Regions from separate parts of the Arthrobacter sp. 210 2 genome, predicted to be linked through region 1. Evidence: riboswitches for the same ligand, from Rfam matches in the RefSeq annotation. Region 1 holds a riboswitch; each other region holds the start of a gene.
What was found. A riboswitch is a leader RNA that binds a small molecule or an ion and turns the genes downstream of it on or off. The one in region 1 is predicted to bind thiamine pyrophosphate.

Region 2: another riboswitch for thiamine pyrophosphate. It lies ahead of thiO (glycine oxidase ThiO); the one in region 1 lies ahead of AC5RWA_RS10785 (ECF transporter S component).
Region 3: another riboswitch for thiamine pyrophosphate. It lies ahead of thiC (phosphomethylpyrimidine synthase ThiC); the one in region 1 lies ahead of AC5RWA_RS10785 (ECF transporter S component).
Region 4: another riboswitch for thiamine pyrophosphate. It lies ahead of thiD (bifunctional hydroxymethylpyrimidine kinase/phosphomethylpyrimidine kinase); the one in region 1 lies ahead of AC5RWA_RS10785 (ECF transporter S component).

What each region holds. Positions count from the first base shown of each region.
Region 1 is NZ_JBNHIE010000004.1:262,050-269,898, reverse strand. Features, by position in the region: gene AC5RWA_RS10810 (glycosyltransferase family 2 protein) at 1-408, opposite strand, end outside; gene AC5RWA_RS10805 (iron-containing redox enzyme family protein) at 405-1,460, opposite strand; gene AC5RWA_RS10800 (DUF4383 domain-containing protein) at 1,528-1,983, opposite strand; gene AC5RWA_RS10795 (hypothetical protein) at 2,100-2,306, opposite strand; gene AC5RWA_RS10790 (heme-degrading domain-containing protein) at 2,303-2,854, opposite strand; TPP riboswitch at 2,941-3,079, shown strand; gene AC5RWA_RS10785 (ECF transporter S component) at 3,137-3,760, shown strand; gene AC5RWA_RS10780 (ABC transporter ATP-binding protein) at 3,760-5,313, shown strand; gene AC5RWA_RS10775 (energy-coupling factor transporter transmembrane component T family protein) at 5,310-6,110, shown strand; gene AC5RWA_RS10770 (glycoside hydrolase family 25 domain-containing protein) at 6,107-6,940, opposite strand; gene AC5RWA_RS10765 (UDP-N-acetylglucosamine 1-carboxyvinyltransferase) at 7,118-7,849, shown strand, end outside.
Region 2 is NZ_JBNHIE010000007.1:24,112-31,960, reverse strand. Features, by position in the region: gene moeB (molybdopterin-synthase adenylyltransferase MoeB) at 1-539, opposite strand, end outside; gene AC5RWA_RS14045 (TetR/AcrR family transcriptional regulator) at 624-1,289, shown strand; gene AC5RWA_RS14040 (DUF3107 domain-containing protein) at 1,340-1,564, shown strand; gene AC5RWA_RS14035 (hypothetical protein) at 1,602-1,904, shown strand; gene AC5RWA_RS14030 (4a-hydroxytetrahydrobiopterin dehydratase) at 2,000-2,338, opposite strand; gene AC5RWA_RS14025 (thiazole synthase) at 2,385-3,200, opposite strand; gene thiS (sulfur carrier protein ThiS) at 3,205-3,441, opposite strand; gene thiO (glycine oxidase ThiO) at 3,438-4,775, opposite strand; TPP riboswitch at 4,768-4,886, opposite strand; gene thiE (thiamine phosphate synthase) at 4,914-5,648, shown strand; gene AC5RWA_RS14005 (RNB domain-containing ribonuclease) at 5,727-7,223, shown strand; gene AC5RWA_RS14000 (DEAD/DEAH box helicase) at 7,524-7,849, shown strand, end outside.
Region 3 is NZ_JBNHIE010000010.1:101,106-108,954, forward strand. Features, by position in the region: gene ffh (signal recognition particle protein) at 1-1,519, shown strand, start outside; gene AC5RWA_RS17410 (alpha/beta hydrolase) at 1,621-2,355, shown strand; gene thiC (phosphomethylpyrimidine synthase ThiC) at 2,427-4,262, opposite strand; TPP riboswitch at 4,257-4,364, opposite strand; gene AC5RWA_RS17420 (amidohydrolase family protein) at 4,441-5,523, shown strand; gene AC5RWA_RS17425 (VOC family protein) at 5,627-6,502, shown strand; gene AC5RWA_RS17430 (hypothetical protein) at 6,597-7,037, shown strand; gene rpsP (30S ribosomal protein S16) at 7,242-7,652, shown strand; gene AC5RWA_RS17440 (RNA-binding protein) at 7,654-7,849, shown strand, end outside.
Region 4 is NZ_JBNHIE010000010.1:184,850-192,698, forward strand. Features, by position in the region: gene AC5RWA_RS17830 (DUF4233 domain-containing protein) at 1-83, shown strand, start outside; gene ndk (nucleoside-diphosphate kinase) at 153-572, shown strand; gene AC5RWA_RS17840 (vitamin K epoxide reductase family protein) at 651-1,319, opposite strand; gene AC5RWA_RS17845 (Rne/Rng family ribonuclease) at 1,764-5,180, shown strand; TPP riboswitch at 5,333-5,430, shown strand; gene thiD (bifunctional hydroxymethylpyrimidine kinase/phosphomethylpyrimidine kinase) at 5,438-6,958, shown strand; gene rplU (50S ribosomal protein L21) at 7,257-7,565, shown strand; gene rpmA (50S ribosomal protein L27) at 7,627-7,849, shown strand, end outside.

The sequences.
Region 1 (7,849 bases):
GAAATAGTTCTGCGGGCGCACTACGTCCGCCGTCCCCAGGTGACCCACGACGGCGGCGAGGGACGCGCGCGTGTAGCGGACGTCGTCGTCGGCGATCACCAGAATCTCTGCCGTGGCGGCGCGGATGCCTGTCATCACCCCTGCCACCTTGCCGTTGCCGTGCTGCCCGCCGTCATTTCCCGGTCCCGCCGGCTGATCGGGGCGGATGTGGCGGACCTCCGGCGGGAACTGCTCCCGGTGGCGGGCGAACAGGTCCGGGGCTGAACCGTCCACCACAATGACCGGTATCCAGGTGGCCAGGCGTTGCAGGTAGGCCACCAGGTCAGGGAGGCCGGAGTCGTCGGCCCAGCGCAGGGGAAGGATGTACTCGGCCGCGTCGAGGCCTTGCTCCATGGCCTGGGACGTCATGCTGCCGCCGGCACTGCCGCCCTGAGCGAAGACCGGCCGTGTTCCCAGGACGCCAGGAGGTGGGCGGACAGCCTGGTGTCGATCGCCATCACCGCGGTGGCACCGAAAATGACGTCATCCAGCAACCCGGGCTCGGCCTCCACGAGGCCGCCTGCCAGGTCCCGGCCGGCGATCTGCTCGTGTACGGCATCTGCCTCGACGTGCTCGTCGAAATAGTGGGTGACGTCCGCATCGAAGCCGTGCCGGCGGAAGCCGTTGCCGTACAGGCGGTTGGGCTGGGAGGACGTCATTTCATAGATGGCCAGGTGCCCGGTGATGGCGCCGCGGAGCCGCCGGTTCAGTCCGCAGAGGGACATCAGGTTCACGGCGGCCAGGGAGATGGCCGGGACGGCGTTCACGTACGCACCGTAGTGGTCGTCCATCCCCAGGCCGCGCATGGTCCGGGCGAACAGGGCGCTGTGCATCCGGTCCGGCCGGCCGCCGCCATACTCGTCTGCCTGGATTTCCACCAGGGCGGCTTTCGCCCGGCCGCTCAGCCGTGGAATGGCCCAGGTGTGCGGGTCCGCTTCCTTGAGCTGGTAGATGGATTTGTGGATCAGGAACTCCTTGAGCTGCCCGAGGCTTGCCTTCTTTGCCACAAACCGGGAGACGCTGGGGCCGGTGTCCCGGGCCGCCAGGCCGAACAGGACATCGGCAACTGCGTCGCTGGTCAGGTCGGAGCCGGCCGGAAGGTCCAGATCCCCGCCGGCCTCCCGGGCGGCGAGGCGCAGGGCTTCCTCGAAGGGCTTCTCCAGCATTTGCCGCACCTGGATCAGCCCGGGTTCCCACTCCCACTCGTCCTGCACGCCTTCCAGGCCGGAGTAATGCAGCTCGTAGAGGCAGAAGAGGGCCAGCTGGACATCATCGTCGCCGATGATGTCCGTGACCCCGGCCAGCTTCCCGCCGACCAGCCGGCGCAGCCCGGAAAGGGACTCGCCGGCGCTGCCCGGCTCTCCTGCCAAAACCCCCAACAGGGCGCTGCTGATGGGGCCTCTCGGTTCCGGAAGTTTCATGGTGCTCCTTGGGTTCGGGCGGTGTGCCGGTGCGGTGCCGTCTGCATTGACGGCCCGTCAAGAAAGGTCAGTTGCCACGGCCGGCGGCGGGAGTGCGCGGGGACAGCATGATGGCCAGGGCGATCATGGCCAGGCCCAGGACGAGGTGCAGCCAGTTGTCCGCACCGTTCTCCGGGATGAAGTTTGCCGGCGTGTTGTCTCCTATGAGGAGGCCATACAGCCAGAGCACCAGGTAGATGACCCCGCCGTACGTGAAGAAGTTCCTGGCCTGGCGGTGGGTCCGCGCCATGAGCAGGCCGGCGGCGCCGAAGAGGCAGTGGACAAGGTTATGGAGAATGGATACCTGGAACACGCCCAGCAGCAGCGCCCCTGAACCGGGCCCTGCGAAACCGAGGGAATCATAGTTGCGGGTAACTCCGGGGACGAATCCCAGGATGCCAACGAGCAGGAATACGGCGCCGGCGGCAACGGCAGACCACTGCAGGGCGGTTCGGACGCCCGGTGGGCGGGTGCTGACTGCCATGTCCTGTACTCCTCTCACGCCTGAAACAATATAGTAAGCATGATTACTAATAAAAGCTAAGCAGGCTTTGTTTCTGCGTTGAGGGATGCGGAAACATTCCCCGTTCCGGCCTTTTCTTACGCCGGACCGGTCCAGGTGTAGGGGTTGGGGTGCTGCCCGGCAGTGCGGCCCTGCTCGTACCCCTGTTGCCATGCCTTGCCGACGGCGGACACCAGTTCGGCCAGCAGCGGATAGTAGGGATGGTCCGGGCCGATGAAGATCATCTCGTCCTCGGCTTTGTCCAGTGCCGCCCGGACGGCATTGTCAGCGGGCCTGCCGGTCATGCCGAGCCGTCTGCCCCTGCCGGGCGCAGCACCTCACGCATAGCCTCCACCACCAGGTCATGGTCCTGCATCTGCGGGAGCCCGGAAACGGTGACGGTGGCCACCGCGCCCACACCGGAGACATAGACCGGGAAGGACCCGCCGTGCGCGGCGTACAGGGTTTGGTCGAACCAGCCCTGGTCCTCGATCCGACCGCCCCGAAGCCGGCCGCGAAGCCCCACCAGCAGCGAGGGAACCTCATACCGGGCGGCGGTGCGCTGCTTCGCCCGGATCCAGTGTTCGTTGTCCGGGGTGGCGCCGGGCAGGGCCACATGGAACAGGACCTGATCGCCCTTGGTGATGTCGATCGCGATGGGCAGGCCACGCTCCTTCCCCAGTTCCACAAGGAGAAGTCCAAGGTTCAGCGAGTCGTCCAGGGAGAAGCCGGGGAACTGGAGCTCATGGATCTCCCCCTCGATGCGGCCGATGAGGGCCTGCAGCGATCCTTCCGGCTGCGCGGCGTCAGAGTCCGGATCGAAGTCGGTCACATGCGGCTGATTAGCAGTCATGGCCCACAATCTACCCCTGTCCCGGTGTAAACTGGACTCCGCCCAGCAGGGCAGTTCTACCCAAGCATCATTCCATTCAGAGCATTACTTAACGACAGGGGAGCGCCGCCGTCGGGCACTGGCCAAGGCCGGGAACCGCAGGTGGGCGCTGAGAGTGCGGACAGCCGCAGACCCTCGAACCTGATCCGGTTAGTACCGGCGCAAGGGAGTCGAGTTCTCGAAGTCCGGCAACGGCAGTAGCCGCTTGCCGTGCTTTCCCCTCCTGTTTCCCAGGAGGATCACATGAGCACTGCAGCAATCAAAAAGACCACCAGCAAGTCCTGGCGTGTCGTGGACATCGTGGTGGCGGCCCTGATCGCCATCGCCGGCGGCGTCATCTTCTGGGCCTGGTCCCAGGGTGCGGCCGCGGTTTCCGCGCCGATGAACGCCGTCTACCCGCCCCTGACCGGGCTGATCGCCGGCGGCTGGATGATCCCGGCGGTGTTGGGCATGCTCATCATCCGCAAGCCCGGCGCGGCACTGTTCTGCGAAACCGTCGCGGCCACCGGTGAGCTCCTGATGGGATCGCAGTACGGCGCCTCGGTGCTGTTCTCGGGCTTTGTCCAGGGCCTTGGCGCGGAGATCATTTTCGCGATCTTCGTGTACAAAAAGTTCAACCTGCCCGTTGCGCTGCTCGCAGGCGCGGCGGCGGGCCTCTTCTGCGGCCTGAACGATTCCTTCGCCCCGTGGGGTTGGAACATCGCCTACTCGGGCGGCGACAAGCTGGCCTACATCATCTTCACCGCGATTTCCGGTGCCATCATTGCCGGTGCACTGTCCTGGATCGCCACCCGGGGACTGGCCAAGACCGGGGTGCTGAGCTCCTTCGCCTCGCGCAAGGCAGCAACGGAGCCCGTCCTCTCCTGATGCAGGCACCTTCGCACCAGGCCGGGGCCGGAGCAGTGCGGCCGGCGGCCATCACGGCTCGCGGCTGGGGGTGGCGGCATGCCGGCCGCCCCAAGCCCGCGGTCCACGGCCTTGACCTCGACATCGCGCCGGGGGAGCGGGTGCTCCTGCTCGGCCCTTCCGGTGCCGGCAAATCCACCCTCCTGCATGCCCTTGCCGGGGTTCTGGGCGACGCGAACGACGACGGCGAGGCGGGTGATTCGGACGAGTCAGGTTCGCTGCTCGTCGACGGCGCGTCCCCCCGCGGGCAGCGCGGCCATGCCGGGCTGATGCAGCAGGACCCCGAAACACAGGTGGTCCTCTCCCGCGTAGGCGACGACGTCGCCTTCGGCGCCGAAAACCTTGCCGTGCCCCGTCATGCCATCTGGACCCGCGTGCACGAGGCGCTTGACGACGTCGGCCTGTCCCACCTGCCGCTGGACCATCCAACGTCGGCCCTGTCCGGCGGCCAAAAGCAGCGCCTCGCGCTGGCGGGCATCCTTGCGATGCGGCCCGGGCTGATCCTTTTGGATGAGCCCACCGCCAACCTGGACCCGGCGGGCGTGCTGGAGGTCCGCGACGCCGTGGCCCGGTGCCTGGACAAGACCGGCGCAACGCTGGTGGTGGTGGAGCACCGGGTGTCGGTCTGGAAGGACCTGGTGGACCGGATTGTGGTCTTGCAGCCCGGCTCGGCCTCTGATCCTGCGGTACTGCTGGACGGGCCTCCGGACCAGGTGCTGAGTGAGGCGCGGACCTTGCTGATGGCCGCCGGAGTGTGGGTGCCCGGTTATGTGCCTGCCACGCGTGCCCGTGCTGTCGTGCCGGCCGCGGGGACGGGAAATCTCCTGCTCGCCGCCGAAAAGCTGGCAGTGTCCCGGGAACGTCCGCGCCGCAGCGGGTGCCGCAGGATCCCGCCAGTCCCGGTGCAGGAAGACATCACCGCGCAGGTGCGGTCCGGCCAGGCGCTGGCTGTGGTGGGACCCAACGGTGCGGGAAAATCTACGTTCGCCCTGACCCTCGCGGGGCTCCTGGAGCCGGTTGCCGGCAAGGTTTCCGCCACCACCGACTTGAGCCGGGGAGCGGGAATCGACCCCTACAAGTGGAAAGCCGAGCAGCTGATCGAGCGGGTGGGGACGGTGTTCCAGGAACCCGAGCACCAGTTCGTTACCGGCAATGTGCTCGATGAACTGCTGTTCGGGCCCCGGCACCTGGGGCACGGCGAGGACCGCGTTGACGAACTGCTGGAACGGCTGCGGCTCACCGCGCTGGTGGACGCCAACCCGTACACACTTTCCGGCGGGGAGAAGCGGCGGCTCTCCGTGGCTACGGTCCTTGCAGCGAGCCCGCAGGTCCTGGTGCTGGACGAGCCGACGTTCGGCCAGGACGCCAACACGTGGGCGGAACTGGCATCCTTCCTCTCCGAACTCCTGGACGCGGGCACCGCAGTGGTGTCGGTGACCCACGATGCCGAATTCACCGCCGCGCTGGGCGGGACGGAGCTGCGGATGGCTGCAGCGGAACGGGTGGCACCATGAGGCAGCAGCTGAACCTGCGTGGCAACCACGCCCTCCTCACCCGCGCCAATCCGCTCAGCAAAGTGGCCGCCGTCGTCCTCATCACGGTGGTGCTGGCACTGTCCATCGACTGGGTCTCGGCCTCGGTGGCGCTGTTTTTTGAGTTCCTGCTGTTTCCGCTTGCCGGCCTGACCCTGACGCTGCTGTGGCAGCGTGGCTGGCCGCTCATTCTCGCCGCTGCCGTGGGCGGCTGGAGCACCTCCATCCTTGCCGCGGACAGCGGACGGACCCTGATCGACGTCGGCATCTGGACCATGAGCGAGGGTTCCCTGGAGACGGGAATCGGGTTCATGCTGCGGGGCCTGGCCATTGCCCTGCCGGCCGTGCTGCTCATGAGCTGCACGGATCCAACCGACCTCGCGGATGCACTGGCGCAGAAGGCCCGGTTGCCCCACCGTTTTGTGCTGGGCACGCTGGCCGCGATGCGGTTGGTGGGCCTGATGGCTGAGGAATGGCAGACCATCGGCATGGCGCGCCGGGCCCGGGGCGTGGGCTCGCGGGGCACAATTGTGCAGCGCGTGAAAGCGACGCTGGGGCAGAGCTTCGGCCTCCTGGTGCAGGCGATCCGCCGGGCGTCACGGCTGGCTGTCACCATGGAAGCGCGGGGCTTCGGCGGTGGAAGCCGGACGTGGGCCCGCGAGTCCACCTACAGCCTTTTGGACGCCTGGGTGCTGGCGGGAGGCCTGCTCGTGGCGGGCCTGGCCGTTGCCGCGGCTCTCTCTGCGGGCACGTGGAACATGGTGTGGCTGGGAAGCTAGGGTTCCTGCTTGCAGGCATGGTTGTAGTCGAAACCCCGCGCCACGAACTGCGTCAGGACCACCTTGCCGCCGCCCGTTAGCGGAGCCTTTGAGCAAGCGCCGGCCGCCCGGTAGGCGTTGCGGGAGCCCGCCAGCCAGCTCGGCAGCGGGTAGAGGTTGCTGGAGCTGCTGACGCTGCCCACGATCCGGCCCCACTGCAATGCGGTGGAGTAGAGGCCCACGCCTTCCACCCCAATGCTGTGGAAGAAGTCCGTCATGCCTTCCAGGACAGCCCGGTTGGCGTCCTTGTCGCTGGACCAGGTGTTTTCAGTCTCAACGTCCAGCCACCAGACATAGTCCGCCGGGTTGCTGATTCCGCGGATGTAGGCGTCGTCGTAGGCTTTGGCATAGCCGTACATGTAGGCGCAGGCCGTGCCGTAGTCCCCTTCTTCGCAGGGTCCGTAGGGGTTGTGGACGTGCCGCCCAATGGGGTACTCGTCGCTGACCGGCCACCAGGATCCTGCGCTGCCGGGGTTGGCAGTGTTGACGTACAGCGACACGGCCGGTTGGGTCGGGAGGCCCGGTGACCTCTCTGCCCACTCGAGCTGCTCCTCCAGGCACGGGTTGGTGTTGTTGGCCAGGCCGTTGTTGACGCCCACGATGCCGAAAGCCTGGCCCTTGGGCAGTTCCTTTTTGCATTGCGGCCACGAGATGTCGTTGCCGAGGAGTGATCGGCTTCCCTCATCCGGCGACGGCGCGGCGGACGCGGGACCGGCAAGAACCAGAATCAGGGCTGCTGCCAGCATCCACGCAAGCCGGATGGCGGGCAGAGGGGCTGGCGTCCGGGGCATGTAGGCTCCGTTAGGTGCTCGAAAAGATAGTTCCCCTCCAGTTTCCTCCGGACTGCGGGGCGGGACAAGGAGCGGGCCGGGCCGCTTTCTATCGCATGTAGTGGGTAAGCGGTCTCCGGATGCGGCTGAAGCCCCAATATTTCGCCAGCTATAACTCATGGATGATATATTTGCTGCATGACTCAGGAAACCGCTGAACACGTGGCCGCCATGCTGCGGGACGCCCGCAACGAGAAGGGCTGGACCCAGGGCCAGCTGGCCGCCGAACTCGGAACCAGCCAGAGTGCGGTGGCACGGATGGAGCAGGGGAAGCAGAACCTGAGCCTGAAAATGATCCAGCGCCTGGAAGCCATCTTCGACCGCAGCATCGTCAACGTGGGCAAACCGCAGATGACGCACCTCCGGGTGGAGGGCGGACGGACCCTGTCGGGCGCGGTGGACGTGAACAGCAGCAAGAATGCCGGCGTCGCCCTGCTCTGCGCAAGCCTGATCAACAGGGGAACAACAGTGCTCCGCCGCCTGGCGCGGATCGAGGAAGTCAACAGGATTGTCGAGGTGCTGAGCAGCATCGGCGTGGAGTGCACCTGGCTTAACGACACGGACCTCCGGCTCCGCCGCCCGGCCGTTTTGAACCTGGAAGCCATGGACGTCGACGCCGCCCGCCGGACGCGCAGCGTGATCATGCTGCTGGGTCCGCTGCTGGATGAGTCGGAGGAGTACCGGCTTCCCTACGCCGGAGGCTGCGACCTTGGCACGCGTACAGTTGAGCCGCATATGCAGGCACTGCGCCAGTTCGGACTTTCGGTGGAAGCCACCGCCGGCTTCTACACGGTGCAGGCGCCGTCCGCAGACAGGCAGGACCGTTCCTTCGTCCTGACCGAGCGCGGGGATACCGTCACCGAGAACGCC
Region 2 (7,849 bases), on a different contig from region 1:
TGGCCGTCGAACCGGAAGATTGAACCCCACACGTAGGGTTTGCCGAGGATGGCGGCTGCGTCGTTCACCAGGTAGCGCGTGGCAAAGTTGTCCGCCCCGTCAAGGATCAGGTCGTACCCGGCGAACAGCTCCAGGGCGTTGGCGGCGTCCAGGCGCACGTCGTGGAGCCGGACATCCACCAACGGGTTCAGCGCGGCAATCGCATCCCGGGCCGACTCGATCTTCGGCCTGCCGACGTCGGCCACGCCGTGGATGACCTGGCGCTGCAGGTTGCTGAGGTCCACCGTATCGTCATCGATGATCCCGATTGTTCCGACGCCCGCTGCGGCGAGGTACAGCAGGGCCGGCGATCCGAGCCCGCCGGCGCCGATTACCAGGACCCTGGAGTTCTTGAGCCGCCGCTGCCCCAGGGTACCGATCTCGGGAATAATGAGGTGCCGCGAGTAGCGTTCCACCTCGGCAGGGGTGAGCTCACCTGACGGTTCCACCAACGGATCCAGCGAAACAGTTGAAATATTTGCGGTGAAAGTCGAAGCCATACTTCAATGTAGGCCCCGGGATACCGCCCGGTCATATTACCCCGCAGTAAAGTGGAGGTAACTGCAATGGAAAGAAGGACAACCGTGGTCCCTGAAGCACGGGCTGAACGCCCGCCCGCCGCCGAACCGCAAACCTCCCCGCGTCCAGCAGGCCAGCGCTCCGCCCGGCTTCCCCGCGATGAGCGGCGCGCCCAGCTCCTTTCCGCCGCGCAGGAAGTCTTCGTAGCCAACGGCTACCACGGCGCCGCGATGGACGAGATCGCCGAAACGGCCCACGTCAGCAAACCGGTCCTGTACCAGCACTTTCCCTCCAAACGCGAGCTTTACCTTGCACTGCTGGAAAGCCACCTTGCGTCCCTCACCGAGCTGATGCTGGGCGCATTGGACTCCACCACGGACAACAAGGAGCGCGTGAAGGCCGTCATGCGCGCCTACTTCCGCTTTATTGCCAACGATGACCAGGCCCACCGGCTCGTGTTCGAGTCGGACCTCATCAACGATCCTGACGTCAGCTCACGCCTGGAGACCTTCAACCGGACCTTCGCGGACGCCATTGCCCGCGTCATTGCCGGCGACACCAAACTCCCCCACCTCGAGGCGGAGCTTTTGGGGCGCGGACTCGCCGGGATGGCGCAGGTCAGTGCCCGCTACTGGCTCGAAACCGACGGTAATCTTGACCTCGATGTGGCCAGTGACCTCATCTACCGTTTAGCTTGGCGCGGAATCTCTCGCTTCCCCAAAGAGTCCTAGACTACAAATAAGACATCACCAACGAACTTTGACTGGCTGGGAGGCCCCCTGTGGAAATTAAGATCGGCGTTCAGAATGTTGGCCGCGAGATTGTGCTCGAATCGGCGCAGGACGCAGACACGGTGGCCAAGGTTGTGGGCGAAGCCATCAACGCCGGCAGCGAGCTGCGCCTGACGGATGACAAGGGACGCCTGATCATTGTTCCCGGAAATGCCCTGGCTTATGTGGAGATCGGCGCCGAAGAGGTCCGCCGCGTAGGGTTCGGCCAGTTCTAGCCCAGTCCCGCGCTGCCGCGAATCCCGAGGAGATCCGTTGCTTTCCCTGACCATCGTTGTGCTCGCCACCGTCGCCGCCGGCTTTATTGTCTGGGCGAATGACAGGCGGCATGCCAAGTACGGCGCCGGCCTTCCCGCCGGCGTAGCCGTGGGTGTAGGGGCCCTCACCTGGATCATCCTCATGGCCGCCGGCTTCGGCTACCGGCCGGGGCTGACCTGGGTTCCGTGGGTCCTGCCCATCGTGCTGGGCGCTGCGGCCGCCGTCGCGGCTGTTCTTTACCTGGGCCGCAGCCGCGCCCGGCAGGACACCCACCGGCTTACCGCGATCCTTCGGCGCTGAGCCTCGGTTTCTGTTGCACCTCATGCATGTGGCCGCCGTCCCGTTGGGACGGCGGCCACATGCTTAACGGCACAGCTGCTTGATCACGCGGCTGCCTAATGGTCCGGCGCGTATTTCGAAGGCTCGGCCACAGCCCCGGCCGCTGCCGCCGCGTCGCTTGCCCCGGCGGCCGCGGTGAGGTCCCGCCCGGTGACCTGCCCTCCGGCATCGTGGGAGGTGTAGCGGATGAAGACGCGGTTGTAGCGCCAGTCGAGGTCCGGATGGTGGTTTTGTTCCTCGGCAAGGCGTCCGACGGCGGCAATCACCTCGAGTGCGGCAGCCGCCGTCGGCGTCTTGAAGACAGTGACCAGGCCGCCGTCGCTGAAACGCCAGTCCGGCAGTCCGGTGAGTGCTTCGTCGATGCGTTCCCGGGGAAGGGCGTCTTTGGCGGCCACTGCTGCTCCTTGCATCAGGGCGCCGGCCGGTCTGATGGAGCAGGCCCTACAGGAACTCGGCCCGGCCCTCCATCGCCGACGACGCCAGCGCGTGCTCGCGGCGCGGTATCCGACCGGCCGCTTTCGCCAGCCTACCGGCGATGACAGCGTGTTTGAAGGCCTCCCCCATCAGCGCCGGGTTCTGCGCCCGGGTCACCGCGGTGGCCAGCAGCACCGCGTCACAGCCAAGCTCCATGGCAAGGGCGGCATCCGACGCCGTGCCGATGCCTGCATCGAGCACCACCGGGACGGAGGCGCGGGACACGATGAGCTCGATGTTGTGAGGGTTCAGGATCCCCAAGCCCGTGCCGATGGGTGATCCCAGGGGCATGACCGCGGTGGCTCCCAGGTTTTCCAGGCGAAGCGCCAGGACCGGATCATCGTTGGTGTACGCAAACACCTTGAACCCGCGGTTAACCAGCTGTTCAGTGGCGTCCACCAGTTCCACTGCGTCCGGGAGGAGGGTGTGCTCATCGGCGATGACCTCAAGCTTCACCCAGTCGGTTTCCAGTGCCTCGCGGGCCAGTTCGGCGGTGAGGACCGCATCACGGGCCGTGAAACAGCCGGCGGTGTTGGGGAGGACCCGGATGCCGTGGTCCACGAGCAGCTGGAAAAGCGAGCCCGTTTCCGCCGTCGAATAGCGGCGCATGGCCACCGTGGTCAGTGCTGTCCCGGATGCCAGCAGCGCGGCTCCAAGGCCGTCCAGACTTGGGGCGCCGCCGGTGCCCATGATGAGCCGCGATGCCAGGGGTACGCCGTCGATGACCAGCGTGTCGTCCATGCCGGAGGCGCCGGCCGGCGAGGTGGTGGTGGTTTCGGTCATGGTCTCAGCCTCCCTGCACTGCCGTGACGAGCTCGACGTCGTCACCGTCGGCGAGCGCTGTTGCGAACCATTGGCTCCGGGGTACCACCTGCGCGTTGTGCGCCACCGCCACGCCGAGTTTGCCGCCGTCGCGGGCCTGGCCGTCAGCGGCGAGGGGGCGGCCGGTGACCTGGCTGACGAGCATGGTGATGGAGGCCCCGTCAGCCACCGTATGTTGTTGTCCGTTCAGGGTGATGTTCATGCTGTCTCCTTGATGTTGAAGATGGTGGCGGCCGGTTCGCGGCCGGAAAACCGGCCCGGGTTGAAAGGTTGCCAGCGGACGTCCGCCGTGCCGTCCAGAAGGTCCCGGCAGATGGCCGCCGCTGCGGGGGCCAGGAGGACGCCGTGCCGGAAGAATCCGGTGGCAATGATCAGTCCCGCAACGTGTGCGGATTCCCCGGCTGCCGGATCGCCGGCCAGCGACACCCGGCCCAGCAGCGGGGCGTTGTCCGGGGTGCCGGGCCGAGCCCGTGCCGTGTATTCCAGCAGCTCGAGTTCGGCGACGGCGGGCACCAGGACCTGGGCATCCCGGAGGAGCTGGTAGACCCCGCCTGCCGATACGGCGCCCGCTGCAGCCCGGGCACCGGCCGCCGGTGCATTATGTGTCGCGGCAAGGGCGTCCTCACGCTGGGTGGCTCCGATCACCACCGTCCCGTCCTGCCGCGGGACGATATACACCGGGACGCCGTGGACCAGCCCGCGGACCGTTGAGGTTACGAGCGGCTGGAGCTGCCGGGGCACTGCCAGGCGCAGGATATCCCCGTACACCGGCCGCAGCGGCAGCTGCAGGCCGTCGGGCAGGCCCGCCAGGGCGGCGGCCTCCAGGCCGTTGGCAACAATCGTTTCGCGGGCCAGGACCGTGCCGCCGCCGGCGAGCCGGGCCCCGGCCACTGCCCCGTCCGCCCAGACCAGCCCGGCGGCCCGGTCCGGCACGGCGTAGCCGTCGATGGCCCCCGCCACGTCTGTTCCATTACTTTCGACGTCGGGGCCATGTACTGCGAGCGCGCGCCGGAGGCAGGACACCAGGCGCCGGGGATCCACTTGGTGGTCCGCGGGAGTGTCCAGTGCGCAGGCGATGGCAGGGCTGAGCAGCGGTTCCCGGCGCCGGGCCTCCCGGACAGTCAACGGCTCCACGGACAGGCCGCTGGCCTGCTGCACCCCGCGCAAATCCATCAGGGCGCGGCGGTCGGCGGCATCGGCACCCACGGCGAGCGTCGGCGTCGTGAGGTACCCGGGACTTTCGCCGGAAGCGGCGGCCAGTTCCGCGGCAAAGCCCGGCCACCGGGCGGAGGAGGCAAGCATGAGCTCCAGGAGGTCCTCCTCCTGGTAGTGCAGCTCGCTCACCGGCGCCAGCATTCCGGCAGCCGCCCAGCTGGCCCCGGCTCCGGGCGCGTCATCGATCAGCACGACGGACCGCCCGGACCGCCTCGCCTCCCAGGCGATGGAATGCCCAACCACTCCGCCGCCGATCACGGCCACGTCGGCACGGATGGTGCCGGATGGAGCCCCGGGCGGGGCAACGTTTGGGGTGCTCATGTGTCTCCTTCCCTACGCCGGCATTAACCGGATCAGGTCAAGCGGTCGGCTCTGACGCCCTCTCAGCCCGGCGCTTTATGACAGCTGCCGCGGGCTCCCGCAGTACGAGGCCAGTGTAGAGGAACTAGGCTTGCAGCCATGAATGTGTCCCAGTCCCCTGCCCCCGCTGCCGCAGTCCCCGCCGCCGATGCTTTTACCCATGCCGAAGGCACTGCCGGCCTGAACAGCGCCCGCCTTTACCTCTGCACGGATGCCCGCCGGGACCGCGGGGACTTCGGGCAGTTCGTGGATGCTGCCTTTGCCGGTGGCGTGGACATCATCCAGTTGCGGGACAAGGCCATCGAGGCGGCCGAGGAGCTGGAGCTGCTGGCGGTTTTGAAGGAAGCGGCGCAGCGCCATGGCCGGCTGTGGGCTGTGAATGACCGGGCGGACATCGCCGTGTTGTCCGGTGCGCCGGTGTTCCACATCGGTCAGAAGGACCTTCCGTTGGATGCAGCCCGCACCCTGCTCAACGGCAACGCCGCCATCGGGCTCTCCAGCCATGCCCCCGGGCAGGTGGACGCCGCCCTCGCTGCCGCAGCCGGACCGTCCGCGCTTGACTACTTCTGCGTCGGACCGGTCTGGGCCACGCCCACCAAACCCGGCAGGGCCGCCGTCGGACTGGACCTGGTGAAGTATGCCGCCGAAGCCTCGGCCGAGGCCGGGAGCGGGGTGCCCTGGTTCGCCATCGGCGGCATCGACCACTCCAATGTGGACCAGGTTGTGGAAGCAGGAGCGAGCCGGATCGTTGTGGTGCGTGCCATCACGGAAGCTGATGACCCTGCCGCCGCTGCCGCCGCCCTTCTCGCTGCCTTGGACGGGGCCACACCCTAAAGCCGCCGCAACACGGCGCAGCCCCGTGCGGCGTCAATGCCATGCAAAATCGGGGTTCTTCGGGCTAGGCTGATTTTCGTGTCACATCATCGGCTGGCTCCCAACGTCCACGAGCACAACAATGCCCTCGAGGAAGCCCTGGGTGCCCTGCGGACCGAACTGGAACTGCCCGGCCCATACCCCATACACGCAGTCAGGGATGCCGAAGCGGCCGTCGCGGCCTTGCAGCTGCCGGCCTATGACCTCACCGGGGTCGGGTTCATCACCATCGATCCTGCATCGTCCACGGATTTGGACCAGGCCCTGTTCATCGAGGCCGACGGCGATGGGTACCACGTGCTGTACGCCATCGCCGATGTTCCCTCCTTCGTGACGCCCGGCGGGCCCCTGGACGCCGAAACACGGCGCCGCGGCCAGACCTTTTATGCCCCTGACGGCCGGATTCCGCTGCATCCGGAGGTCATCAGCGAGGGAGCCGGGAGCCTGCTGCCGGGGCAGGACTGTTCCGCCTTCGTCTGGGATTTCCGGCTGGACAGCGCCGCCGAAGTCACCTCCGTCGCGGTGAAGCGGGCCCGCATGCGCAGCCGGGCCAAGCTCAGCTACAAGGGGGCGCAGGCTGAACTGGATTCGGGCAACGCATCCCCCGTCCTCCAGCTGCTCAAAGAGGTCGGCCTCAAGCGCGTGGAGCTGGAACGTGCCCGTGAAGGTGCCAGCCTGAACATGCCGGAACAGGAGATCGTCCAGCTTCCCGACGGCGGCTACCGCATCGCCGCCGCCCCGCAGCTTCCCGTGGAGGACTGGAACGCGCAGATTTCGCTGATGACGGGCATGGCCGCCGCGCAGCTCATGCTGGGGGGCAGGGTGGGTATCCTGCGCACTATGCCCGCGCCGGATGAGCGCTCCCTTAACCACTTCCGCCTGCAGACCGAAGTGCTGGGCAAACCATGGGACGGGGAGGTCAGCTACGGCGAATACCTGCGCACCCTGGACCCTACCGATCCCCGGCAGCTGGCCATCATGCATTCGGCGGGAATGCTGTTCAGGGGCGCCTCCTACACCGCCTTTGACGGTGTGGTCCCGGAAGACGCGGTGCAGTCGGCCATCGGTGCCGCCTACGCCCACACCACTGCTCCGCTGCGCCGGTTGGTGGACCGCTTCGTGCTGGTGATCTGCGAGGCCCTGAGCAACGGCGGCAACGTTCCTGGATGGGCGAGGGAGGCGCTGCCGTCACTGCCGGACATCATGGCAGGCTCCGACCAGCTGGCGTCCCGGATGGAGCGCATGGCCCTGGACACCGTGGAGGCGGCGCTGCTGGTCAACCACATCGGCCAGGAATTCGACGCAATCGTCATCTCCGGGTCCAAGCCGCAAAACGGCAACGGAAAAAACGGGAACGGAAAAAACGGGAACGGCAGGAACGGGAACGGCAACGGTGGTTCCGGAATCATCCAGGTGTCCGAGCCCGCGGTGACCGCCCGCTGCGCCGGCGAACTGGAGTCCGGCACTAAGGTCCGTGTGCGCCTGGTTTCCTCCGATATTGCCACCCGCGAGGTCCACTTCGAACTGGTGCAGTAGTCCCCTGCGGACACCACGCTTCAGGGCGCGGCAGGGCCGAAACCGGGATTTAGGCCGTGTACGGCTAGACTGGAGAAGTAGATATGGATGCCCGGTCGTTGATTTCCTTGATTTGAAACCAACAAGCCCGCCCCTACGCGATCTTGAGATTTGCCCGCTGGTCACCAGTGCCAGCATTTAGATAGCCCGCGATCGGCTTCCACTGGAATTGCTTGCGCGCCCGAGCGTGCTCCGGATCAGCCTCCCGGCCGGCCCGTTGAGCAGGCAGCGCCATTGCCCAAATGAATAAGGAAACTCCCTGTGAGTGAATTGCATACCCATCAGCTTCTGACGGACGACACCGGCACCGAGACCATCGAGCCCGAAGAAACCATCATCTCCGATGAGAAGCCGCACGAAATCGCGGAAAAGTCCTTCGCCGACTACAACGTCCGCGAAGACATCGTGGAATCGCTGGCCGACGCCGGCATCACCCACCCCTTCCCCATCCAGGCCATGACCCTGCCCGTGGCGCTGTCCGGCCACGACATCATCGGACAGGCCAAGACCGGTACCGGCAAGACCCTTGGCTTCGGCATCCCGGCGCTGCAGCGCGTCGTCGGGCAGGACGACCCCGGCTACGCGAA
Region 3 (7,849 bases), on a different contig from region 1:
CACCGAGGCCGACGTCGATGCAACAGTCCGCGAGATCCGCCGCGCCCTTCTGGACGCCGACGTTGCAGTCCCCGTTGTCCGGGAATTCACGGGGCGGGTCCGCGAACGCGCCCTGGGCGCCGAGGTATCGGCCGCACTGAACCCGAGCCAGCAGATCGTCAAGATCGTCAACGAGGAACTCGTGGAGATCCTCGGCGGCGAGACCCGCCGCATCCGGCTCGCCAAAAACGGCCCCACGATCATCATGTTGGCAGGCCTGCAGGGTGCCGGTAAGACAACCCTGGCCGGCAAGCTGTCCAAGTGGCTGAAGGCGCAGGGCCACAGCCCCATGCTGGTGGCATGTGACCTGCAGCGACCCAACGCCGTCACCCAGTTGCAGGTGGTGGGCCAGCGCGCCAACGTGCCGGTGTTCGCGCCCCACCCGGGCGCCACCTCGTCCGAACTTGAGCACCCTGCGGGTGACCCCGTGGCGGTGGCGCGTGCCGGCGTCGAGGAAGCCCGCCAGAAGCTGCACGACGTCGTCATCGTTGACACCGCGGGGCGCCTCGGCGTTGACGCCGACATGATGGAACAGGCACGCCAGATCCGCCGCGCCATCGTGCCCAACGAAGTCCTGTTCGTCATCGACGCCATGATCGGCCAGGACGCCGTGAACACGGCGCACGCATTCGACGAAGGCGTCAACTTCACCGGCATCGTCCTCTCCAAGCTCGACGGCGACGCCCGCGGTGGTGCCGCGCTGTCCGTCGCGTCGGTCACCGGTAAGCCCGTGATGTTCGCCTCCACGGGCGAGGGCCTGGACGACTTCGAGCTGTTCCACCCGGACCGGATGGCCTCGCGCATCCTGGACATGGGCGATGTCCTCACGCTCATCGAGCAGGCCGAAAAGTCCTGGGACAAGGATGAAGCTGCCCGGATGGCGAAGAAGTTCGCCGACCAGGAGGACTTCACCCTGGACGACTTCCTGGCCCAGATGCAGCAGATCCGCAACATGGGTTCCATGAAAAAGATGCTCATGATGATGCCCGGCGCGCAGAACATCCGCCAGCAGCTGGAGCAGTTCGACGAGCGCGAGATCGACCGCGTGGAAGCGATTGTCCGCTCCATGACCCCGCACGAGCGCGTGGCGCCCAAGATCATCAACGGGTCCCGCCGCGCCCGCATCGCGCGCGGTTCCGGTGTGCACGTTTCCGAGGTCAACGGACTGCTGGAACGATTCGCCCAGGCCCAGAAGATGATGAAGAAGATGGCCCAGGGCGGCATGCCGGGGATGCCCGGAATGCCCGGAATGCCCGGGGCGGGCGGCGGAGCCCGGAAGAACGCCAAGAACGCACCGAAGAAGAAGGCAAAGTCGGGCAACCCTGCAAAGGCCGCCCAGGAGCGCAAGGACGCCGAAGCACGCCGTGCCAATGCAGCCAAGGCCCTGCCCACCGGCGCGGCCTTCGGCCAGCAGGGGGGCGACTTCGACCCGTCCCAGCTGAACCTGCCCAAGGGCTTCGACAAGTTCCTCGGCAAGTAACAGCATCCCGACCAGGTAGCAGCAGGTGTCGTTTTGAGGGCTCAAAACGACACCTGCTGCCGTTTGCAGGGGTTGCCGGTGCCGTGGAATAGGGTTGGGTCATGTTCAAGCAGAGGGTAGTGTTCGTGCACGGCGCCGGAAGTTTCGGTGCCGCGGCCTGGCCGCGCCAACACGGTATGGCGCTGTCCTACGACGCACTGTTCCTGCGCCGCCACGGGTACGATCCCGTCGCCGAACCCGTGGAGTCCTCCTTCGCCGAGGACACGGCCATCGTGCTGCGGTCCCTGGCGGACGACGGCCGCGGTGCCGCGGGCGGACACATCGTGGCTCATGCACAAGGGGCCATCGCCGCCATGATGGCCGCCGTCGAACGGCCCGACCTCGTCTATTCGCTGACCCTCGTGGAGCCGGCGTGCCTCTCCCTTACCGCGGAACTGCCGGCCACAGCGGCCCATATCCGCCTCATGCAGCCGTTGTTCGACGTCCGCCGCCAACTCAGCGACGAGGATTTCCAGCGGGAGTTCGTCCGGCGGGTCTACGCCACGGACCTCCAGGAGCCGGTCACTGCCGAGGAGAAGCGCTCGGCAAGGCGGCTGCGGCTGCAGTCACCGTCGTGGGAGGCACCGCTGCACATCGTTCCGGGCGTCCCCACCCTGGTCCTGACCGGGGGATGGGAGCCCCTCTATGAGGAGATCGCCGGTTACCTCCGTGAGACGGGCGCCCTGCACCGCGTTGCTGCCGGGGGCCACCGGCCCCACGACTCACGGGACGGCGACCGCGCCATCCGCTCCTTCATCAGCGAGGTCAGCAGGACCGAGCCTGCCAGGGCCTCCTGACCCCGGCCAGCACGCAGCCTTCCCGTCCGGCCGGCCCCCAATTGCCGGCCGGACGGGAAACTCGAGGGGAGTCAGCTACGTCCCGCTGCCGGAACGTTCAGCTCCGGCAGGTACACCTTGGCCCCGGCGGCCATGAACTCCCGGCTCTTCGCGCGCATGCCTGAGGCCGCCTCGGCCAGGGCCGCCTGCGCCTCGGCGGACCCGTATTCGTCCCGGATGTCCTGGCTGATCCGCATGGAGCAGAACTTTGGCCCGCACATCGAGCAGAAGTGGGCAGTCTTGGCCGGTTCCGCGGGGAGCGTCTCGTCGTGGAAGGCCTCGGCCGTCACCGGGTCCAGGGACAGCGCGAACTGGTCGCGCCAGCGGAACTCGAAGCGTGCCTTGGACAGCGCGTCATCCCGCTCGTGCGCCCCCGGGTGGCCCTTGGCAAGGTCGGCGGCGTGGGCGGCGATCTTGTACGTGATGACACCGGTTTTCACGTCGTCCTTGTTGGGCAGGCCCAGGTGTTCCTTCGGTGTGACGTAGCACAGCATGGCCGTGCCGTACCGGGCGATTTCCGTGGCGCCGATCGCGGACGTGATGTGGTCATAACCAGGAGCCACGTCAGTGACCAGCGGCCCGAGTGTGTAGAACGGTGCCCCCTTGCAGAGTTCCTGCTGCCGTTCGACGTTTTCCCGGACCAGGTGGAACGGGATGTGCCCCGGGCCCTCCACCATCACCTGCACGTCGTATTTCCAGGCCCGCTGGGTGAGCTCGGCCAGCGTGTCCAGTTCCGCAAACTGCGCAGCGTCATTGGCATCCGCCGTAGCTCCCGGGCGCAGGCCGTCGCCGAGGGAAAACGCGACGTCGTACCTGGCGAAGATTTCACACAGCTCGTCGAAGTGCGTGTACAGGAAGTTTTCCTGGTGGTGGGCCAGGCACCAGCCCGCCATGATGGAGCCTCCCCGCGAGACGATGCCGGTGACCCGGTTGGCGGTCAGCGGAACATACCGGAGCAGGACGCCGGCGTGCACGGTCATGTAGTCCACACCCTGCTCGCACTGCTCGATCACGGTGTCGCGGAAAATCTCCCAGGTCAGCGCATTGGCTTCCCCGTTGACCTTTTCCAAGGCCTGATAGATGGGCACGGTGCCGATCGGGACGGGGGAGTTGCGGATGATCCACTCCCGGGTGGTGTGGATGTCATCGCCGGTGGAAAGGTCCATCACGGTGTCGGCCCCCCACTGGGTGGCCCACTGCAGCTTGTCCACTTCCTCGGCAATGGAACTGGTGACGGCCGAATTGCCGATATTGGCATTGATCTTGACCAGGAAGGCCTTACCGATGATCATCGGCTCTGACTCGGGATGGTTGATGTTGTTGGGAATGATGGCCCGCCCGGCCGCGACTTCACTGCGGACCAGCTCAACGTCGCAGTTCTCGCGCAGCGCTACGAAGCGCATCTCGGGGGTGATGATGCCCTGCCTGGCGTAGTGCATCTGCGTTACCGTCTTGCCCTCGACGGCGCGGCGGGGCACCGGCTGGGCCCCCTGCCACTCGGCGGAGGCGGCGCCGCGGCGGACAGCCGAGCGGCCGTCGTCGAGCAGGTTCCGCTCCCTGCCGCCGTACGCTTCAGTGTCGCCCCGCGCCACGATCCATCCGGACCGGAAGGGGCTGAGGCCGCGAACCGGATCGCTGCCCGGTCCGGCCGTCCGGTAGGTCCGGAATGGCCCGTTCGGTTCCCCGTTGGGGGACGGCTCCAGGGCAATTTCCGTTACGGGTATCCGGATTCCCGACTCTGCGTCTTCGATGAACGCCAGCGAATGCGACGTCAGGGACTGGGTGACCTGGCCTTCCGCCGCCCCACCGGCCACGCCTTCGCGGGACTGATTCAGGGCAGGGTCCAGCTGTTCATTGGGTGTATTCAAGGAATACTCACTTCCTTCGCCGGCATTACCCGGACAGGTTCAACGGTCGCAGGCTGCGTCAGCCCGATCTCAGCCCCTGCAGGGGCACCCGTGTGGTCAGGAAGAAAGCTACCACAGCCTTCCGGGAGGGGCTTGTCACATGGCCGGTGCTAGCCTGACTGGCGGGAAAAGGAGTCCAATGCCGGAGATCATCGAATTCAGCGGCCCGGTGCTTGCCGGGCCGGACAGCGAGCGGCGGGGCCTGTGGTCCGTTGACGGGCTGTTGACCTTCACACGCCCGCAGCAGGTGCCGGACAAGGTGCTGGAGGGCTGGGTCCTGCCAGGTTTCGTGGATGCCCACTGCCACATCGGGCTCGGACCCGGCGGCCCGGTGGACGCTGCTGCCGCCGAAGACCAGGCCCGGGCAGACCTGGCGGCCGGCACCATGCTGGTCAGGGATGCCGGCTCCCCGGCCGACACCCGCTGGTTGCAGGGCGGCCGGGACTTCCCGGTGCTGATCCGCGCTGGACGGCACGTTGCCCGGACCCGCCGATATCTTCGCGGTTTCGCCGACGAGGTGGAACCGGAAGGCCTTGTGGAAGCCGTTCGCAAGCAGGCCCGCGACGGCGACGGCTGGGTCAAGCTCGTGGGGGACTGGATCGACCGCGGCATTGGCGACCTGGCGCCGTCCTTTCCCTCCGCCGTCGTGCGGGACGCGGTACAGGCGGCGCATGACGAAGGCGCCCGGGTCACCGCCCACTGCTTCGCTGAGGACACCCTGGACCAGATGCTGGACGCCGGCATCGACTGCATCGAGCATGCCACCGGACTCCTGCCCCGGCATCTTCCCCGGTTCGCCGAACAGGGAGTGCCGATCGTCCCCACACTCATCAACATCGCGACGTTCCCGGACATCGCCGCCCAGGCCCGGCTCAAGTTTCCGCGGTACGCGGACCACATGCTGGCGCTGTGGGAGCGGCGGATGGAGCGGGTGGCCGAAGCTTACGGGGCGGGCGTGAGGATCTTCGCCGGTACGGACGCCGGCAGCGTCATCAACCACGGAAGAATCGCGGACGAGATTTTGGCCCTGCATGAGGCCGGACTGCCCATGGCCGCTGCACTGGACGCAGCCTGCTGGTCAGCCCGCAAGTGGCTCGGTGCGGACGGCGTCCACGAGGGGGCGCGCGCCGACGTCGTCCTCTGCAGCGAGGATCCGCTGACGGTACCCCGGACGGTCAGCCAACTCGCCCATGTGGTGCTGGGAGGCCGCATTATCCGTTGAGCATATTTCCGGGCCGAAGCACTTGGAATAAATTGAAGCTTCAAGTAATTTTAACTGTGACAGGTCGCCCCATCCCGACGGCCGCCAGCACAGGGAGCGTTCAATGACTGCAGAAGCCACCAGCCAGGATCTTCTTCCTGCCGACCTCACCATGGGCACCGTCATGCTCAAGGTCGGCGACATGAAGGTCATGACCGATTACTACCAGCGCGCCCTTGGCCTTGAGGTGGTCGCCGAACAGGACGGCGGGCTGTACCTGGGCCGGCTGCAAAAGCCACTGGTCCATCTTGCGCCCGCGCCCGGGCTGAACCTCCCGGGCAGGGGAGAAGCGGGCCTGTTCCACACCGCCCTGCTGTTCGAGGACCAGGCCTCCCTCGCGGCGACCATCGCCACCGCCGCCCAATACGAGCCGCGGTCCTTCACCGGGAGCGCCGACCACCTGGTCAGCGAGGCCTTCTACTTCAACGACCCCGAAGGCAACGGCATAGAACTCTACTGGGACCGGCCCCGCAGCAACTGGTCCTGGAACGGAACCGACGTGGTCATGGACAGCCTGGCCCTGCCGCCGCAGCGGTACCTTGAGCAGCACCTGACGGAGGATTCCCTGGAAGGGCAGCACAGGACGGCCGCAGGAGTGGGCCACGTCCACCTCCAGGTGGGTGACGTGCAGTCCGCGCGCGATTTTTACGTCGGTGTCCTGGGGTTTGAAAAAACGGCCGGATGGCATGGCCAGGCCCTCTTCGTCTCCGCCGGCCGTTACCACCACCACATGGCCATGAATGTCTGGAACAGCCGCGGCGCGGGGCCGCGCAAGGACACGCTGGGCCTGGGTGAAGTCCTCATCGAGGTGCCCGCGGGTGACGACGTCGGCGCGCTGGCGGACCGCCTGAAGGTCGCCGGCGTGCGGGCCCACCACACCGGAGCCGAACTGCGGTTTGAAGACCCCTGGCGGAACAGCATCCGGGTAGCGGCACGCTGACCCGGGCGTTCCCGTACTAGGCTGAACCCGAACGGCCGGGCGGCAGGCATTGCTCCCGGCCGGCACCACCGTCAACGGAAGAAGGGTACTTCCCATGGGCTTCACCGAGATCTTTGTTGCCACCCATGACGCCGCGCTCAAGCGTGCCGGCGTCCTGGACGAAGGCGGCAGTGCACCCGCCGACCAGGCCGTCCGCATCCCGGGGGTCAGTGATTTCGAAGTTGAACAGCTGGGGGACCTCGCCGGAACTGCCGTGCACGCCGGCGGTGCCGACTATGAACTGACCATGGTGGACGTGTCCAGCGATTCGCTGCTGGCCGTCCCGCCGGCCATGGTCCGCGCCCTGGCGGACCTGCTCTCGTATGAAACCGAAGGCGAAGGCAACATCCTTCATGATGTTGCCGCTCAGTGGGCAGCCCAGGACGACATGCCCTTCGACGCAAACCAGGCGCGGACCTACGTGCAGCAGCTGGCTGAACTGGCCGGCAGCGTCGACGATTCGGAGCGGACGGGGCTCTACGTCTGGTCCGCCTGAGCGGCCCGCCCCCGGCCATCTTCCGGCCGCCGCTGTGTCAAGTCGAAATCCCGTCGCTGATCTGGCACAATAAACAGGTACTCGATCTGCGTGGCCCCTCTCTCCGCGTCCGGATCCTGTCCTTCGAACCCGCAAGTACGGCCCGCCCCACGGGTGCAGAAAGCCGGGTTCACCCCCTTTTCTGAAACAGGAGTGACCACAAAAGTGGCCGTAAAGATTCGCCTTAAGCGCTTTGGCAAAATGCGCGCACCGTACTACCGCATCGTTGTCGCCGACTCACGCACCAAGCGTGACGGCCGTGCCATCGAAGAAATCGGCAAGTACCACCCCACCGAAGAGCCCTCATACATCGAGGTCAACTCCGAGCGTGCCCAGTACTGGCTGTCCGTCGGCGCCCAGCCGTCCGAGCAGGTTGCAGCCATCCTGAAGATCACCGGTGACTGGCAGAAGTTCAAGGGCCTGCCGGGTCAGGAAGGCACCCTGAAGACCAAAGCTGAGAAGGAAGCCTTCGTTGCCCCGGAAAAGGGTTCCGTGATCATCCCGGAAGCCATCACCAAGAAGGCAGCCAAGTCTGACGCCGCCGAGGCCGAAGCAGAGACCACCGAGGCTGAGTAAATTGCTGGCAGACGCGCTGGAACACCTGGTCCGGGGAATTGTTGATTCCCCGGACGATGTCAAGGTCAGCTCGAAGAGCAACCGCCGCGGGGACACCCTCGAGGTGCGCGTTCACCAGGATGACCTCGGACGGGTGATCGGCCGCCAGGGCCGCACGGCACGCGCGCTGCGCACCGTTGTGGCAGCCCTGGCCGGCG
Region 4 (7,849 bases), on a different contig from region 1:
CCCAGCGCGCCCGTGAGCAGGCCGAATGGGAAGCCGCCCACCCGGACCAGGCTGCCGGGCCCGGACAACCGCAGACGCCCTGACGCGGGGACTCCGCGCAGCGCAGTCCCCGTAGACTTATCCCGAAACCCCACCAACGCATTGGAGCAGTTGTGACCACTGAGCGCACCCTCGTCCTGATCAAGCCCGACGGCGTCGCCCGTAACCTCACCGGATCCATCCTGGCCCGGGTCGAAGCCAAGGGTTACACCCTTGCTGAGCTGAAGAAGGTGGACGCCACCCGCGACCTGCTCGAACAGCACTACGAGGAGCACGTGGGCAAGCCCTTCTACGAGCCCCTGGTGGAGTTCATGCTGAGCGGGCCTGTTGTTGCAGCCATCTTCGAAGGCCACCGCGTCATCGAAGGCTTCCGTTCGCTGGCCGGCACCACCGATCCGACAACCGCCGCACCGGGCACCATCCGGGGCGACTTTGGCCGCGACTGGGGCCTGAAGGTCCAGCAGAACCTGGTGCACGGCTCCGACTCCACGGATTCCGCTGAGCGTGAGATCAAGATCTGGTTCCAGGGCTGACCCCACCGAGATGACAGATAAGGCCGATGTTCTTCGTGAACATCGGCCTTATCTGTCATTTCGCGGGCTGGTGCGGACCTAGAACCCTGAGGTACCCGCGAACACCTGGATGAACGCGAAGAAGATGGTGGCGATGACGGCCACGTAAAGAAGCGCGGTAATGATCCAGCCGGAGTCAGCCAGGATGCGGGCAGCACCGGACGGGACGGGAATGATACCCGCGGTGATGTTCCGGATGGTCACCCAGACGAACAGCGGAATCATGGCGGCCCAGACGATCATGCAGAACGGGCACAGGATGTGGATGTCGTAGAGTGCCTGGGACCACAGCCACACCACGAAGGCAAAGCCCAGCGTGACGCCTGTCTGCAGTCCCACCCAGAACCAGCGGGCAAAAGTGGCTCCGGACAGCAGGGCCATGCCCACGGTGATAATGACGGCGAACGCCACGATGCCAATGAACATGTTGGGGAAACCGAACAGCGAGCTCTGCCAGGTTTTCATGACATCTCCGCAGGAGATCCAGGGATTAACGTCGCACACGGTGGTGTGGTTGGGGTCCTGCAGCACGGCGAGTTTTTCCAGGACCAGGGTCCCGGAGGCGAGCCAGCCGACTACGCCGGTGATCACCAGCAGCCAGCCGAAGGGGCGGTTGCGGGCCATGGTGGGGACGGACGCGGGAGTGCTGTCCGTGGCGAGGGTCCGGTCGGCGGCGTGGGTGTCGCTGGCGGGGGAGATGCTGGGCATTGGTGTGGCGTCCTTTTCGTCCGGTGCTCCTAGCCCGATTGTAACGCCGGACGCTGGAAGCCATCCCCAAGCAAAAAGGAGAACGGGCCCCGCCTCCGCCGTGATTTAGTCCGGGTATGAGAGAATAAACGTGGCTGGAAGCCGATCCACATTCGGACTCCGGTCCGGTGGCTTGTTCTCAAGACCGCCAATGACGAGCAGGGCAGGCTTCGGAGTGCTTCCGATGCACACTCCCGCGACTCCATTGGGCGGCACCTGGTTGTAGCAACGCAGAACAACGGGTTTCAGGACATCCCACCGGCTCCCACGGGCTGCCGCACCCCACCGCCGGTGCGAACCTGGGAGTATCCACTTGACTTCTGTCAACGCCTGCGGGTTTTGACAATATGTGCCCCAATGGGTGCCGGATGTGGCGGTACGTCAGGGGCAGGAGCGCTGCTGCATATGGAAAATGAACAAGAATTGGCCGTTAACGATGATGCCGCGGCGGCCGAGGAGTCCGCTGTTGCACCCAAGAAGGCTGTCAGGACGCGCCGGAAGGCCGCGCCGAAGGTCGAGGACGTCGTAGACGGGCCAGTGGGCGACGGCCCCGCAGAAAACGCCACGGCGGAGAACGTTGAAGCTGCCGCCGCAGAAACCAAGGCACCCGCCCGGCGTACCCGGGCCCGCAAGAAAGTGGAAGCTGACGAACCGCTTCCCGCCTTCGCCGACGAAGCAACGGGCACCGGGGCTCCCGCCGGAGTTACGGCCTCAGCCGAAGAGGGTGCACCCTCCGCAACTGCCCCCGAAGCGGAAGCCGAAACCAAGCCGGTCCGCCGCCGCCGTGTCGCCACCCGCAAAACCTCCGCACCCGCGGTGGAAACTGAAGCGGCAGCCACCGAAGCGGTTTCCGCCGGGCAGGAAGCTCCGGCCGCAGCCGGCGACGTGGCGGAAACCCCTGACACCCCCGCAGCAGTGGACGCGCCTGCCGGGGCAACCCCGGCAGCGGAGACCCCGGCGGAAGCAGCCGTAACGCCGGAAGCGGCCGGGACGCCGTCGGCCGCAACGCCTGAAGCCGCCGCTCCCCAAGCCCAAACCGAGGAAGAAAGCAACGCAGCCGCCACCGGCGCTGCTCCCAGCCCCTTCGGCTCGCTCTTCCTGGAACCTGCTTCCCCCACGTCCGTGCTGTTCCAGGCCCCGGACCTCAGCACGGTGGTGCGCCCCGCCGCCCCCGCCGCGGCAGCCACCGAAGAGCCGGAAGAGGACGACGCCGAAGAAGGCGACGCAGAGGATTCCGCGGGCCGCCGTAGGCGCCGCAGCCGTGGCCGCCGGAACCGCGGCCGCCTTGATGACCGCGATGCAGAGGCAGGCGCCGAGGGCGACGACGAAACGGCCGAGGATGCCGACGAAGAGCAGGCCGGGCAGCTGGAAGAGGGCGTCACGTCGCGCCGCCGCCGTCGCCGCCGCCGCGGCGACCAGGACCTCGAACTGACCGGCGGCGGGGACGACGACCCGCCCAACACCGTGACCCGCGTCCGCGCGCCCCGCGTTGCCACCGAACCGGCCGTCAGCAACCGGGTCACCAGCGTCAAGGGTTCCACCCGGCTGGAGGCGAAGAAGCAGCGCCGCCGCGAGTCCCGCGATACCGGCCGCCGCCGGACCGTGATCACCGAGGCCGAGTTCCTGGCCCGCCGCGAATCCGTTGACCGGCAAATGATTGTGCGGCAGCGCGACGACAGAATCCAGATTGCGGTCCTTGAGGACGGCGTCCTGGCGGAACACTTCGTGTCCAAGACGCAGCAGGATTCGCTGATCGGCAACGTCTACCTCGGCAAGGTCCAGAATGTCCTGCCCTCGATGGAGGCTGCCTTCGTTGACATCGGACGCGGCCGCAACGCCGTCCTGTACGCCGGCGAGGTGAACTGGGAGGCCGTCAACCTCGAAGGCAAGCAGCGCCGCATCGAAAACGCCCTCAAGTCCGGCGACACCGTCCTGGTCCAGGTCACCAAGGACCCGGTGGGCCACAAGGGTGCACGCCTGACCAGCCAGATCTCGCTGCCCGGCCGCTACCTCGTGTACGTGCCCGGCGGCTCCATGACCGGCATCTCCCGCAAGCTGCCTGACGTCGAACGCAACCGCCTCAAGCGCATCCTCAAGGACCGCCTTCCGGAGCACGCGGGCGTCATTGTCCGCACAGCCGCCGAGGGGGCGTCCGAGGAAGAGCTGACGCACGACATCAACCGTCTGCGCGCCCAGTGGGAAGGCATCGAAAGCCAGTCCACCTCCACCAAGGTCCTGGCGCCGGAACTGCTCTATGGCGAACCGGACCTCACCATCAAGGTGGTCCGCGACGTCTTCAACGAGGACTTCTCCAAGCTGATTGTTTCCGGCGAGGAAGCCTGGGACACCATCGAGGCCTACGTCACCTACGTGGCCCCGGACCTGGTGGGCCGCCTCGAGAAGTGGACCAAGGACCAGGACATTTTTGCTGCCTGGCGGATCGACGAGCAGATCCACAAGGCCCTGGAACGCAAGGTGTTCCTGCCCTCCGGCGGTTCGCTGGTCATCGACCGCACCGAAGCCATGACCGTGGTGGACGTCAACACCGGCAAGTTCACCGGCAGCGGCGGCAACCTCGAAGAAACCGTCACGAAGAACAACCTTGAAGCGGCCGAGGAAGTTGTACGGCAGCTCCGGCTGCGCGACATCGGCGGCATCATCGTCATCGACTTCATCGACATGGTGCTGGAGTCCAACCGGGACCTGGTGCTGCGCCGGCTCGTGGAGTGCCTGGGCCGCGACCGTACCAAGCACCAGGTTGCCGAGGTCACCTCGCTGGGCCTTGTCCAAATGACGCGCAAGCGCATGGGCACCGGGCTCCTGGAGGTCTTCGGTGAGCAGTGTGAGGCGTGCGCCGGGCGCGGCGTGGTCACCCACGACGATCCCGTGGAGCACCGCCGCGCCAACATCGTTGCCGCCGAGCACCACGTGCAGCGTGCCGACAGCCGGCCTGAAGCCCGTGCTGAAGGACACCGCAACGAAGGCCAGCGGACCGACAGCACCCAGCCCGGTGTCCGTCCCGACCGCAAGCGGCGGCGTGGACGCGGCGGTCAGCAGCCTGACGTTGCCCCGGCGGCCGCAGCCGTACACGTGCACACCGTCCACCCGGACCCGGCAGACGCCGAACGCCATGCCAAGGCGGAAGCAACCCGGCTGGCCCTCGCCAACATCGCTGCAGCAGCCCACGCGGCCCACCTGCACGACGATGAGGTTGCGGCTGCCCGCCAGGCACAGCCGGCCCAGCAGGGAGCGCCGGCCGAGGCGGACAAGCACGACGCCGATGCCTCCTCCCGTCCCGCCGCTGTCCTGACGTTTGGCGGTGAGAAGGTCGCCCTGCCGTTCGTCGAGCACGCGGAAGAACAGCAGGCGCAACCTGCCCTCACCCTGGACCGGCTCGCTGAAGCCTTTGCGCACCTCGGTGAGCCCGCTCCGGCTGCCGAGGCTCCGTCAGAACAGCCGGAAGCTGCGGTTTCGGCGCCGGCAGCTCCGGCACCGGTAGTTTCGGCACCGGCAGTTTCGGAACCGGCCAAGGCCGGGCAGCCGTCCGCCGCCGCAACCGTTGAGAAGGACTGGTCGGACCACACCGTGGAGCAGTCACGGCAGCGGAGGCCACGGCGCAACCGCAGCGCCAGCCGTGCCCAGGGGGCTGCCAACGAGACGTCCGTCCAGCACCACGAGAGCGTCCCCGCAGCCAGTGCAGGCCACTCGCACGCCGCGAAAGCGCCGGAACCGGCTGCGGCCTCCGGTGCGGACACTGCAGGCGCCAAGCAGGCCGAGGCTCCGATCATCCTCGGTGTGGGAGTTCCTGCTTCCGAGCTCTAACCGCAGGCAGCACAAACAAAAACCCGGATGCCCGGAACCGCCCTCACGGCCGGTTCCGGGCATCCGGCGTTAACAGTGTTTCGGCCCGGACCAGGTTCCGACAGCAGCGGCACGTCACCTTCGGTGCGGCGGCGGCAAAACGGCTAGGCTGGGGAACCGACACGGGGTGCCGCGCGAAGGGCCGGCTGAGATCCACACCCGTTGAACCTGTCCGGCTAGTACCGGCGAAGGGATGTCTCTTGTCTTCGACTCTTGCAATGCCCGCGGAAGCTCTGCAGTCCACTCCTGTGCTGCCGGATTCCGGCCGGGACCTGCCCCGTGTCCTGTCCATTGCGGGTTCGGACCCCTCCGGTGGAGCGGGTATCCAGGCGGACCTCAAAAGTATTGCCGCGCACGGCGGGTACGGCATGGCTGCCATCACAGCCCTCACCGCACAGAACACCCGCGGCGTGGAAGCTGTCCACGTCCCGCCGGCTTCCTTCCTGGCCAGCCAGCTGGACGCCATCAGTGACGACATCACCATCGACGCCGTGAAAATCGGCATGCTGGGGGACGCCGCCGTCATCGGGGCGGTCCGGGTATGGCTCGAAAAGGTGCGGCCCGCCGTCGTGGTCCTCGACCCGGTGATGGTCGCCACCAGTGGCGACCGGCTGCTGCAGGAATCAGCCGAGGCCGCGGTCCGCGACCTGCTGCCGCTCGCCCATCTCCTCACGCCCAACCTGGCCGAGCTCGCCATGCTGGTGGGCGAAAGCCCGCAGGATTCCTGGGAAGGCGCGCTCGATCAGGGGAAGCGCCTGGCAGCTGCCACCGGGACCACCGTGCTGGTGAAGGGAGGCCACCTGGCCGGGGCCGAATGCCCGGACGCGCTGGTCAACATGAACGGATTGCTGGGAGCAGAAGTCATCCAGGTGCCGGGGGAGCGGGTGGCCACGCCCAACAGTCACGGCACCGGCTGTTCGCTCTCCTCGGCGATGGCTACTGTCCAGGCGCGGCTGGGGGACTGGGAGGCATCGCTGCGGGAAGTGAAGCCATGGCTGGCAGGCGCGTTGGAAGCCTCCGGACGCCTGGACGTGGGAACAGGGAACGGGCCGGTCCACCATTTCCACCACCTGCGCCCCGTCCCGCCCGCCGGAGGATTCGCGGCGCGGCTGCGGGCCGAAGCCGACGAGGACCTCAAGGCGATCTACGGGCTGGATTTCATCCGCGGACTGGCCTCCGGAAGCCTCCCCGAAAAGGAGTTTGCCTACTACCTCGCCCAGGACGCCATCTACCTCAACGGCTACTCCCGGGTCCTGGCACGGGCAAGCGCCCTGGCACCCACCGAAACGGAGCAGGTGTTCTGGGCTGCCTCCGCGCGGCAGTGCCTGGAAGTGGAGTCGGAACTGCACAGGTCCTGGCTGAGCACCCGCCCCGTCCAGGCGGAACTGGGTCCGGTCACCAAGTCCTACGTGGACCACCTGACGGCTGCATCGGCGTCGGGCAGCTATGCAGTGCTCGCGGCCGCCGTCCTTCCCTGCTTCTGGCTGTACGCCGAGGTGGGCAAAACACTCCATGCCCGGTTTGTCGCCGCGGGCGAACCGGCAGCGCACCCCTATGCTGACTGGCTCCGCGCCTACGCCGACGATGAGTTCGCCGAAGCAACCCGCACGGCCATCACCATCGTGGACGGGGCCGGGCGGAACGCCTCGGATGCCGAGCGGGCGGCGATGGTCACCGCCTTCCGGCAGTCCTGCCGCCTGGAAGTGGACTTCTTCGACTCGCCGCGCCTCCACTCCTGACCGGCGGGCGGGCGCCCTGCCGGTAGTATGGTTGGGCGCGGTCCCGCCGCCGGGTTGGCCTGTGGTTCCTATCACAGCCAACGCGCCGGAACCAGCCTCATTTGCGGCCGAAGACGAAATTAGCGTAGTCTAGTTCTTCGGTGCTTACGCCAACACTTGGGTTATGACCCCTTCGGGGATAGCTCACGGATTCCCCCGGGGAATCCACGGCGTTGAGGCACAGCGGAAACCCAGCCAATTCAGAGCCGGGCACCGCACGCAAATTTAGTAATAAACGTCGAGAGAAGTGAGTTCCCAAGTGGTGTACGCGATTGTCCGCGCAGGCGGCCGCCAAGAGAAGGTTTCCGTTGGAGACTTCGTTACCCTGAACCGCGTCGCCGGTGGAGCTGGCAGCACCATTGAGCTGCCCGCGCTGCTCCTGGTAGACGGTGACAAGGTCACCTCCGCCGCTGCTGACCTGGCCAAGGTGACCGTCACGGCTGAAATCCTCCAGGACCTCCGCGGTCCTAAGATTGTCATCCAGAAGTTCAAGAACAAGACCGGTTACAAGAAGCGCCAGGGTCACCGTCAGGAACTGACCAAGGTCAAGATCACTGGCATTCAGTAACCACCGGTTACTGTTCAGGTTTTTCAGCAGATTCCCCAGAATTTAGAGGCAGGCATTTCAGATGGCACATAAAAAGGGCGCGAGCTCCACTCGCAACGGTCGTGACTCCAACGCTCAGTACCTCGGCGTCAAGCGCTTCGGCGGCCAGGTAGTTTCCGCAGGCGAGATCATCGTCCGCCAGCGTGGCACCCACTTCCACCCGGGCGCCGGCGTTGGCCGTGGCGGCGACGACACCCTGTTCGCACTGACCCCGGGAGCCGTTGAATTCGGTACCCGCCGCGGTC